DNA from 2 places in the Streptomyces coerulescens genome. Region 2 is predicted to be linked to the other one. Evidence: riboswitches for the same ligand, from Rfam matches in the RefSeq annotation. Region 2 holds a riboswitch; the other holds the start of a gene.
The links. Region 2 has a riboswitch for cobalamin ahead of ACFPQ9_RS13965 (cobalamin biosynthesis protein). Riboswitches for the same ligand answer to the same signal wherever they lie in the genome.

Region 1: it holds a riboswitch for cobalamin, as region 2 does, so the genes downstream of both, ACFPQ9_RS04755 (energy-coupling factor ABC transporter permease) here and ACFPQ9_RS13965 (cobalamin biosynthesis protein) in region 2, are expected to answer to the same signal.

The regions. Positions count from the first base shown of each region.
Region 1 covers NZ_JBHSKM010000002.1:727,648-731,546, reverse strand. Annotated here, with positions in the region: gene cbiQ (cobalt ECF transporter T component CbiQ) at 1-378, opposite strand, end outside; gene ACFPQ9_RS04760 (energy-coupling factor ABC transporter substrate-binding protein) at 382-732, opposite strand; gene ACFPQ9_RS04755 (energy-coupling factor ABC transporter permease) at 729-1,430, opposite strand; cobalamin riboswitch at 1,461-1,646, opposite strand; gene ACFPQ9_RS04750 (M55 family metallopeptidase) at 1,747-2,580, shown strand; gene ACFPQ9_RS04745 (M20/M25/M40 family metallo-hydrolase) at 2,573-3,877, shown strand; gene ACFPQ9_RS04740 (prolyl oligopeptidase family serine peptidase) at 3,883-3,899, shown strand, end outside.
Region 2 covers NZ_JBHSKM010000007.1:457,043-460,941, reverse strand. Annotated here, with positions in the region: gene ACFPQ9_RS13975 (nSTAND1 domain-containing NTPase) at 1-712, opposite strand, end outside; gene ACFPQ9_RS13970 (CU044_2847 family protein) at 681-1,037, opposite strand; cobalamin riboswitch at 1,233-1,378, shown strand; gene ACFPQ9_RS13965 (cobalamin biosynthesis protein) at 1,478-2,419, shown strand; gene ACFPQ9_RS13960 (cobyric acid synthase) at 2,416-3,899, shown strand, end outside.

The DNA of each region.
Region 1 (3,899 bases), on a different contig from region 2:
CGACATCGGCGTGGTGAACGCGAACAGCAGCACCCCGAGCGAGGCCGCCGAGGTGCGCAGCAGCAGTTCACCGGCGCGCAGCGGCCCGTCGGCGGCGAGGGACACGAAGCCCTGCCCGCCGCCGACCTGGACCAGCAGCGTGGCCGCGCCCGTCACACAGAAGCCGAGCGGCACGCGATACGCCCGCCACAGCCGCCGTCCGGGCACACCCGCCGGGCCCAGCAGCACGGTGACGGCGGTGACCAGGACCAACGCGGCCCCCGGCCAGGGCGGCAGGGAGATCGCGAGCACGGTGAGACCGAGCCCGAGCACGGCCTTGTCCACGGGATGACGGCGGCGCCAGCGACTGCTGTGCGCCGCCGCGTCGATCGGCAGCACCCGTCAGACCTTGTCCGCCTTCGGCTCCCCGCCGGCCCGCTCCCGTTCCAGCGCCCGCTGCTCGCCCTGCCTGCGGCCCCGGTGCAGCCCGAAGTAGTAGGCGAGGACACCGGCGCCGAGCGCGGCCTGGAGGGAGAACAGCGCCGACTCGATCTCACCGGACGGCGGCTCGTACAGCGGTGAGAACCACGGCTCGTAGTCCGGCTCGATCTCGGTGATCGCGGTCTCCGCCTCGCCGTCGGCACCCGTGAACGGCTCCTCCTTGTGGTCGCCGAGGCCCAGGGCCAGCGGCAGCACGGCGAGCGCGGCCACCACGAGCAGCAGCAGGACGTTGATCTTCGTGTTCCTGCTCATCGGGCCACCGCCTCGGTCTCGCTCGCGGACTGCTTCGTGGTGAGGAGCACGCCCAGCCGGGTCAGTTCGCCCTTGCTGGACTGCACCAGCAGCCGCATCACGAGCACCGTCAGCAGGCCCTCGCTCACCGCCAGCGGGATCTGGGTGACGGCGAAGATGGAGCCGAACTTGCCGAGCGCGCCCAGGAATCCGCTGCCCGGGTCGGGGAACGCGAGCGCCAGCTGCACGCTGGTCACGCAGTAGGTGGACAGGTCGGCGACGAACGCGCCGAAGAAGACGGCGACCATCAGCGGCACGTCATAGCGCCGCAGCAGTCTGTAGATCGCGTAGCCCGCCCAGGGCCCGACGATCGCCATCGAGAAGACGTTGGCGCCGAGCGTGGTCAGACCGCCGTGCGCGAGCAGCAGCGCCTGGAAGAGCAGGGTGATGGTGCCCAGGACCGCCATGATCGGCGGCCGGAACAGGATGGCGCCCAGACCCGTGCCGGTGGGATGCGAACAGCTGCCGGTCACCGACGGCAGCTTCAGCGCGGACAGGACGAAGGTGAACGCTCCGGAAGCGCCGAGCAGCAGTGTGCTCTCGGGATGCTCCCTGACCTCACGGGTGAGTGACCGTACTCCGTGTACGACGAACGGCGCGGACGCGGCGCCCCAGGCGACCGCGTGCGCCGGGGGCAGAAAACCCTCGGCTATGTGCATGGCTCAGCAGACCCTCTCCAGCACCTCGTGGATGGTTGACGTGCCTTGGCCGGTCTCCTGGCTGACGGGTACCACCGCCCGTGCTCCGCCTTCCCGGGTCGCAAGGACCCAGTGGCTTGCCCGCGAGGGCCGGAGCCGGACTTCCCGATTCACAGTGGCGAGGGCCGCACCGGCATCACACCGGATTTCCCGTTCACCAAGGCGTGGTGACAGTAGTGCCCGCGACGGGTGGCTGACAAGCACGCCCCAAAGGTGTGAAAGTGGCGTTCGTCCGCTTCGTGGCGGCTTCCCTCCCGGGCGCGTAACGTGATCGGGCATGAAGATCCTCATCAGCGCCGACATGGAGGGCGCCACCGGTGTGACCTGGCCGGGCGACGTGCTTCCCGGCACTCCGCAGTGGGAGCGGTGCCGGAAGATGTTCACCTCGGACGTCGACGCCGCCGTGCTGGGTTTCTTCGACGGCGGAGCCGACGCCGTCGTCATCAATGAGGCGCACTGGTCCATGCGCAATCTGCTGCTCGAACGGCTCGACGAGCGCGCACAGATGCTCACCGGCCGGCACAAGGCGCTGTCCATGGTCGAGGGCGTGCAGCACGGTGACATCGACGGCATCGCCTTCGTCGGCTACCACACGGGCGCCGGCATGGAGGGTGTCTTCGCGCACACCTACCTCGCGAACCAGATCACCGGCGTGTGGCTGAACGACGTGCGGGCCAGCGAGGGCCTGCTGAACGCGCACGTCGTCGCCGAGTACGGCGTACCGGTGGTGCTCGTCACCGGCGACGATCTGGCCTGCGAGGACGCGCTCGGCTATGCGCCCGAGGCGCTGAAGGTCGCGGTCAAGGACCATGTCTCGCGGTACGCCGCCGTGTGCCGTACGCCGGCCAGGACCGCCGCCGACATCCGCGCGGCGGCCAAGGAAGCGGCGGGGCTGGCGGTCCGTCACCCACCGGTCGACGGCGGCCCGTTCACCGTCGCGGTCGAGTTCGACGCCGAGCATCTGGCGATGGCCGTCACCGTCGTTCCCGGCGTCGAACGTATCGGCGAGCGCAAGGTGGCGTACACCAGCGAGCGAATGTACGAGGGAATCCGTACCTTCAAGGCGGTCACCACGATCGCCTCGGCCTCGGTGGAGGAGCAGTATGGCTGACGGGCAGGCACTGGACGAAGTCGTCACGTTCACCTCCGACCTCATCCGTATCGACACGACCAACCGCGGCGGCGGCGACTGCAGGGAGCGCCCCGCCGCCGAGTACGCCGCCGCGCGACTGACCGAGGCGGGCCTGGACCCCGTCCTGCTGGAGCGCACCGAAGGCCGGACGAACGTCGTCGCCCGTATCGAGGGCACCGACCCGTCGGCGGACGCGTTGCTGGTGCACGGTCACCTGGACGTGGTGCCCGCGCAGGCCGACGAGTGGAGCGTGGACCCGTTCTCGGGGGAGATCCGCGACGGCGTCGTGTGGGGTCGGGGCGCGGTCGACATGAAGAACATGGACGCGATGATCCTGGCCGTCGCGCGGTCCTGGGCCCGTGAGGGCGTACGGCCCCGCCGGGACGTCGTGATCGCGTTCACCGCCGACGAGGAGGCCAGTGCCGAGGACGGCTCCGGCTTTCTCGCCGACCGGCACGCCGGGCTGTTCGAGGGCTGCACCGAGGGGATCAGCGAGTCCGGTGCCTTCACCGTCCACGACGGCAGCGGGCGGCAGATCTACCCGCTCGCCGCGGGCGAGCGCGGCACCGGCTGGGTCAGGCTCACCGCCCGCGGGCGGGCCGCGCACGGCTCACGGCCCAACCGGGAGAACGCGGTCACCCGTCTCGCCGCGGCCGTCACCCGCATCGGCGCCCACGAGTGGCCGATCCGGCTCACCCCCACGGTCCGCGCCGCGCTCACCGAACTCGCCGCGCTGTACGGCCTCGACGCCGACCTCGACGACGTTGACGGTCTGCTCCACAAGCTCGGCCCGGCGGCCAAGCTGGTGGAGGCCACCGTCCGCAACAGTGCCAACCCGACCATGCTGAACGCCGGTTACAAGGTCAACGTCATCCCCGGGGAAGCCGTGGCTTACGTCGACGGCCGCTATCTACCGGGCTACGAGGACGAGTTCCGTGACACCCTTGACCAGCTCACCGGACCTGACGTGAACTGGGAGTTCCACCATCACGAGGTGGCCCTCCAGTCGCCCGTGGACTCGCCGACGTACGCCCGGATGCGCGCGGCCGTAGAGGAGTTCGCACCCGAGGGGCACGTCGTGCCGTACTGCATGCCCGGCGGTACCGACGCCAAGCAGTTCTCCCGGCTCGGCATCACCGGCTACGGCTTCTTACCGCTGAAGCTGCCGGAGGGCTACGACTACGGGGCCATGTTCCACGGCGTCGACGAGCGGGTGCCCATCGAGGCACTGCACTTCGGCGTCCGCGTGCTCGACCGTTTTCTGCGTACGGCCTAGGGGAGTTGGGGGAGACAGTGCG
Region 2 (3,899 bases):
GGCGGGCGAAGAAGAGGTCGGCGTCCTGTTCACGGAAGGGTTCCAGGCCTCGGAACGGACAGCACCGCAGGCCCGGTTCCAGGCCGAGCAACAGGGCGCTGGGAATGAGGTACGCGGTGCGCGCACCGGAGCCGACATCGGCGGCCACGGTCATACCGACCACACCGCCCTGTTCGATGTCCCACACGGGCGCTCCGCTGAAGCCCTGTCCGATCGCCGGGCCGTGCGGCGTCTCCTGGGCCTCCATGGAGGTCCATCCCTTGCCGACGGGCGCGCGGAGTCGGCCGCACACCCAGACGCCGTGGTCATCGGTCCGCCGTGGGAAGCCGAGCACCCGGAACGGGTGGTCCCACATGGCCGTACCACCGGCGAAGCGCACCGGGGCGGTGCCCGGGACGGGCTCCGCGAGGGACAGCAGGGCGATGTCGCCGGCCCCGTCCTCGGTGACCGCACGCCAGTGGGTGACCGTGGCCCGCATCTGGGCCGAGGGCGGCGCCATGAGCGGGAAGTCGACGGTCACGGAGGCGGCCGGCGGTGCCGGCTCAGCCACGTCCACGCCCAGCGCGTCCGCCACGACATGGGCGCAGGTGCACAGCGTCCGCTCCGCGATCAGGAAGCCGCAGCCGGTGACCCGGCCGTCATCGCCCCAGAACCGTGCGATGCTCCGCGGGAGTTCGTCGTCAGCGGGCGCCATCACGCTGCCCCGGAACATCCGGTTCGACGGTGTTCGTCCACTCCATGCTCACGGTGAAGTGGGCCTCGGTCGAGCCACGCGCCACCACGACTCCGGCCTCGGCGCTGAGGGTGATCCCGAACTCGACGGTCACCGATTCCGGCGGGGCCGGCAGTCCCCGGGCTCCGTCGACGACCGCGCCGAGGGCTGGGCGCACCCGGTTGAGGGCCTGTTGGAGTGTCTCGGCCGCTCCCGCGACCACACCGCCGCGGGAGACCCGCTGGACGCCCGCCGGCCCGTCCCCCGCCACCTCCAGCAACACGACCTGCCCACCGTCCAGCAGCATCTCGCCCACATACCCCACGGCCCGCGCCCTCCCCCTCGGCGGTGTCAGCTCCGATCCCGTATTGCAGGGCGTCGCGCACGATGCCCGCAAGGCACACGCCCGGAGTCACCTCGTGTGGGTGAGCGCGCGATGACGAAGGGGTGTGAACGGGCGCGTTCGGTCGGCGGTGTGGGGTTCTGCACACTCCCCCACCGCAGGTCAACGGCAAGTTGACGCCCCTCGGAACCCCGTGGTGGACTTCCGGGGCCAAGTACGACGGCAGAAGAGGAAGCCGGTGAGAATCCGGCGCGGTCCCGCCACTGTCACCGGGGTAGCAATCCCCGGGAGCCAGGAACTCTCGCCGCCGGTCTCGTCGAACCAGGGCGCGGACACCCTGAGTGAGGACACAACGCGATGCTCGCCTGCCGATCGACACGTAGTACCAGACCCACGTCTGACCTCACGGTCGGCTGACCCCGATGCGAGCCGATCGCGTCTTCGCGTACGGCGCCGCCGCCGGGCTCCTCGGTGATCTGCTGCTCGGCGACCCCCGCCGCGGGCATCCGGTCGCCGCGTTCGGACGGGCCGCGGCCGCCGTGGAACGAGTGTTGTGGCGCGACGACCGCGCACGCGGCGCTCTGCACACCGCCGTGTGCGCCGGTGGCGCCGTGGCCCTGGGTGCCGTCGCCGCCCGTGTCGTCCGTACCTCTCCGGCCGCCTCACTCGCGCTGACCGGCGCCGCCACCTGGGCGGTCGTCGGGGGCACTTCGCTCGCCCGGGAGGCCCGTGCCGTCGGGCGGGCCCTGGAGGCAGGCGACGTCGAGGGGGCGCGGGCGCGGCTGCCGCATCTGTGCGGCCGGGATCCGCAGGCGCTGGACGCGGACGGGGTCGCACGGGCGGTCGTCGAGTCCGTCGCCGAGAACACTTCCGACGCGGTCGTGGGGGCCCTCGTGTGGGGGGCCGTCGGCGGGGTGCCCGGACTGCTCGGCTTCCGAGCCGTGAACACGCTCGACGCCATGGTCGGGCACAGGTCGCCCAAGTATCTGCGCTACGGCTGGGCTTCGGCCCGGCTCGACGACGTGGCCGGCTGGCCCGGGGCGCGCCTGACGGCCGTACTCGCCACCCTCGCCGGAGACGACCCCCGGGGTGCGGTGCGGGCCTGGCGTGCCGATGCCGCCGCACACCCGAGCCCCAACGCCGGGCCCGTCGAGGCCTCGTTCGCGGGAGCCCTCGGGGTGCGGCTGGGCGGGACCCTCTCCTACGGCGGCCGGGTCGAGCACCGGCCCGTACTGAACGGGAACGGACGGGCCGTGGGCGTCCACGACGTCGAACGGGCCGTACGGCTGTCCAAGCGCGTCAGTTGGCTTGCGCTCGGCGTATGCGTCGCCGCGCGCCGTATCGCGAAGGGACGTACCTCATGACGGGCGGTGGCCTTCTTGTCGCCGGCACCACCTCCGACGCCGGCAAGAGCGTCGTGACCGCCGGGATCTGCCGGTGGCTGGTGCGGCAGGGGGTGAAGGTCGCGCCGTTCAAGGCGCAGAACATGTCCCTGAACTCGTTCGTGACGCGCGAGGGCGCCGAGATCGGGCGGGCGCAGGCCATGCAGGCCCAGGCGTGCCGCGTCGAGCCGACCGCGCTGATGAACCCCGTGCTGCTCAAGCCGGGCGGGGAGCAGAGCAGTCAGGTCGTGCTGCTGGGCAGGCCGGTGGGTGAGCTGAGTGCGCGCGGGTACCACGGCGGGCGGCAGCAGCAGTTGCTCGGGACGGTGCTGGAGTGTCTCGCCGAGTTGCGGGGCACGTATGACGCGGTGATCTGTGAGGGGGCCGGCTCTCCGGCCGAGATCAATCTGCGGCGGACCGACATCGTCAACATGGGCATCGCCCGCAATGCCGGGCTGCCGGTGCTCGTCGTCGGCGACATCGACCGCGGCGGTGTCTTCGCCTCCTTCTTCGGGACCGTCGCCCTGCTCTCGCCCGAGGACCAGGAACTGATCGCAGGGTTCCTCGTCAACAAGTTCCGGGGGGATGTCAGCCTCCTGGAGCCGGGGCTCGACATGCTGCACGGGCTCACCGGACGACAGACGTACGGCGTCCTGCCGTTCCGGCACGGGCTCGGCATCGACGAGGAGGACGGGCTGCGGGTCTCCCTCCGGGGGACCGTGCGGGAGTCGAACGTCGCGCCGTCCGTGGGTGAGGACGTGCTGCGGGTTGCCGTCTGTGCCATCCCTCTCATGTCCAACTTCACGGACGTGGACGCGCTGGCCGCCGAACCGGGCGTCGTGGTGCGGTTCGTGGACCGGCCGGAGGAACTCGCCGACGCCGACCTCGTCGTCGTTCCGGGGACCCGGGGGACCGTGAAGGCCCTGGAGTGGCTGCGTGAGCGGGGACTTGCGGACGCCCTGGTCCGCAGGGCCGCCGAACAGCGGCCCGTCCTCGGCATCTGCGGTGGCTTCCAGGTCCTCGGCGAGCACATCGAGGACGAGGTCGAGAGCCGGCGCGGGCATGTGGACGCGCTCGGAGTGCTGCCCGTGCGGGTGCGGTTCGCCCGCGAGAAGACCCTGACCCGGCCGGTCGGAGAAGCCCTGGGCGAGCACGTCGAGGGGTATGAGATCCATCACGGGGTCGCCGACATACGCGAAGGGGAACCCTTCCTGGACGGCATCCGGGTCGGCCAGACCTGGGGCACCCACTGGCACGGCTCGCTGGAGTCGGACGGCTTCCGGCGGGCGTTCCTGCGCGAGGTGGCCGCCGCCGCGGGCCGCCGTTTCGTGCCGGCCCCCGACACCTCGTTCGCCGCGCTGCGCGAGGAGCAGCTCGACCGGCTCGGCGACCTCATCGAACAGCACGCGGACACGGACGCGCTGTGGCGGCTCATCGAGTCGGGCGCGCCGCAAGGACTGCC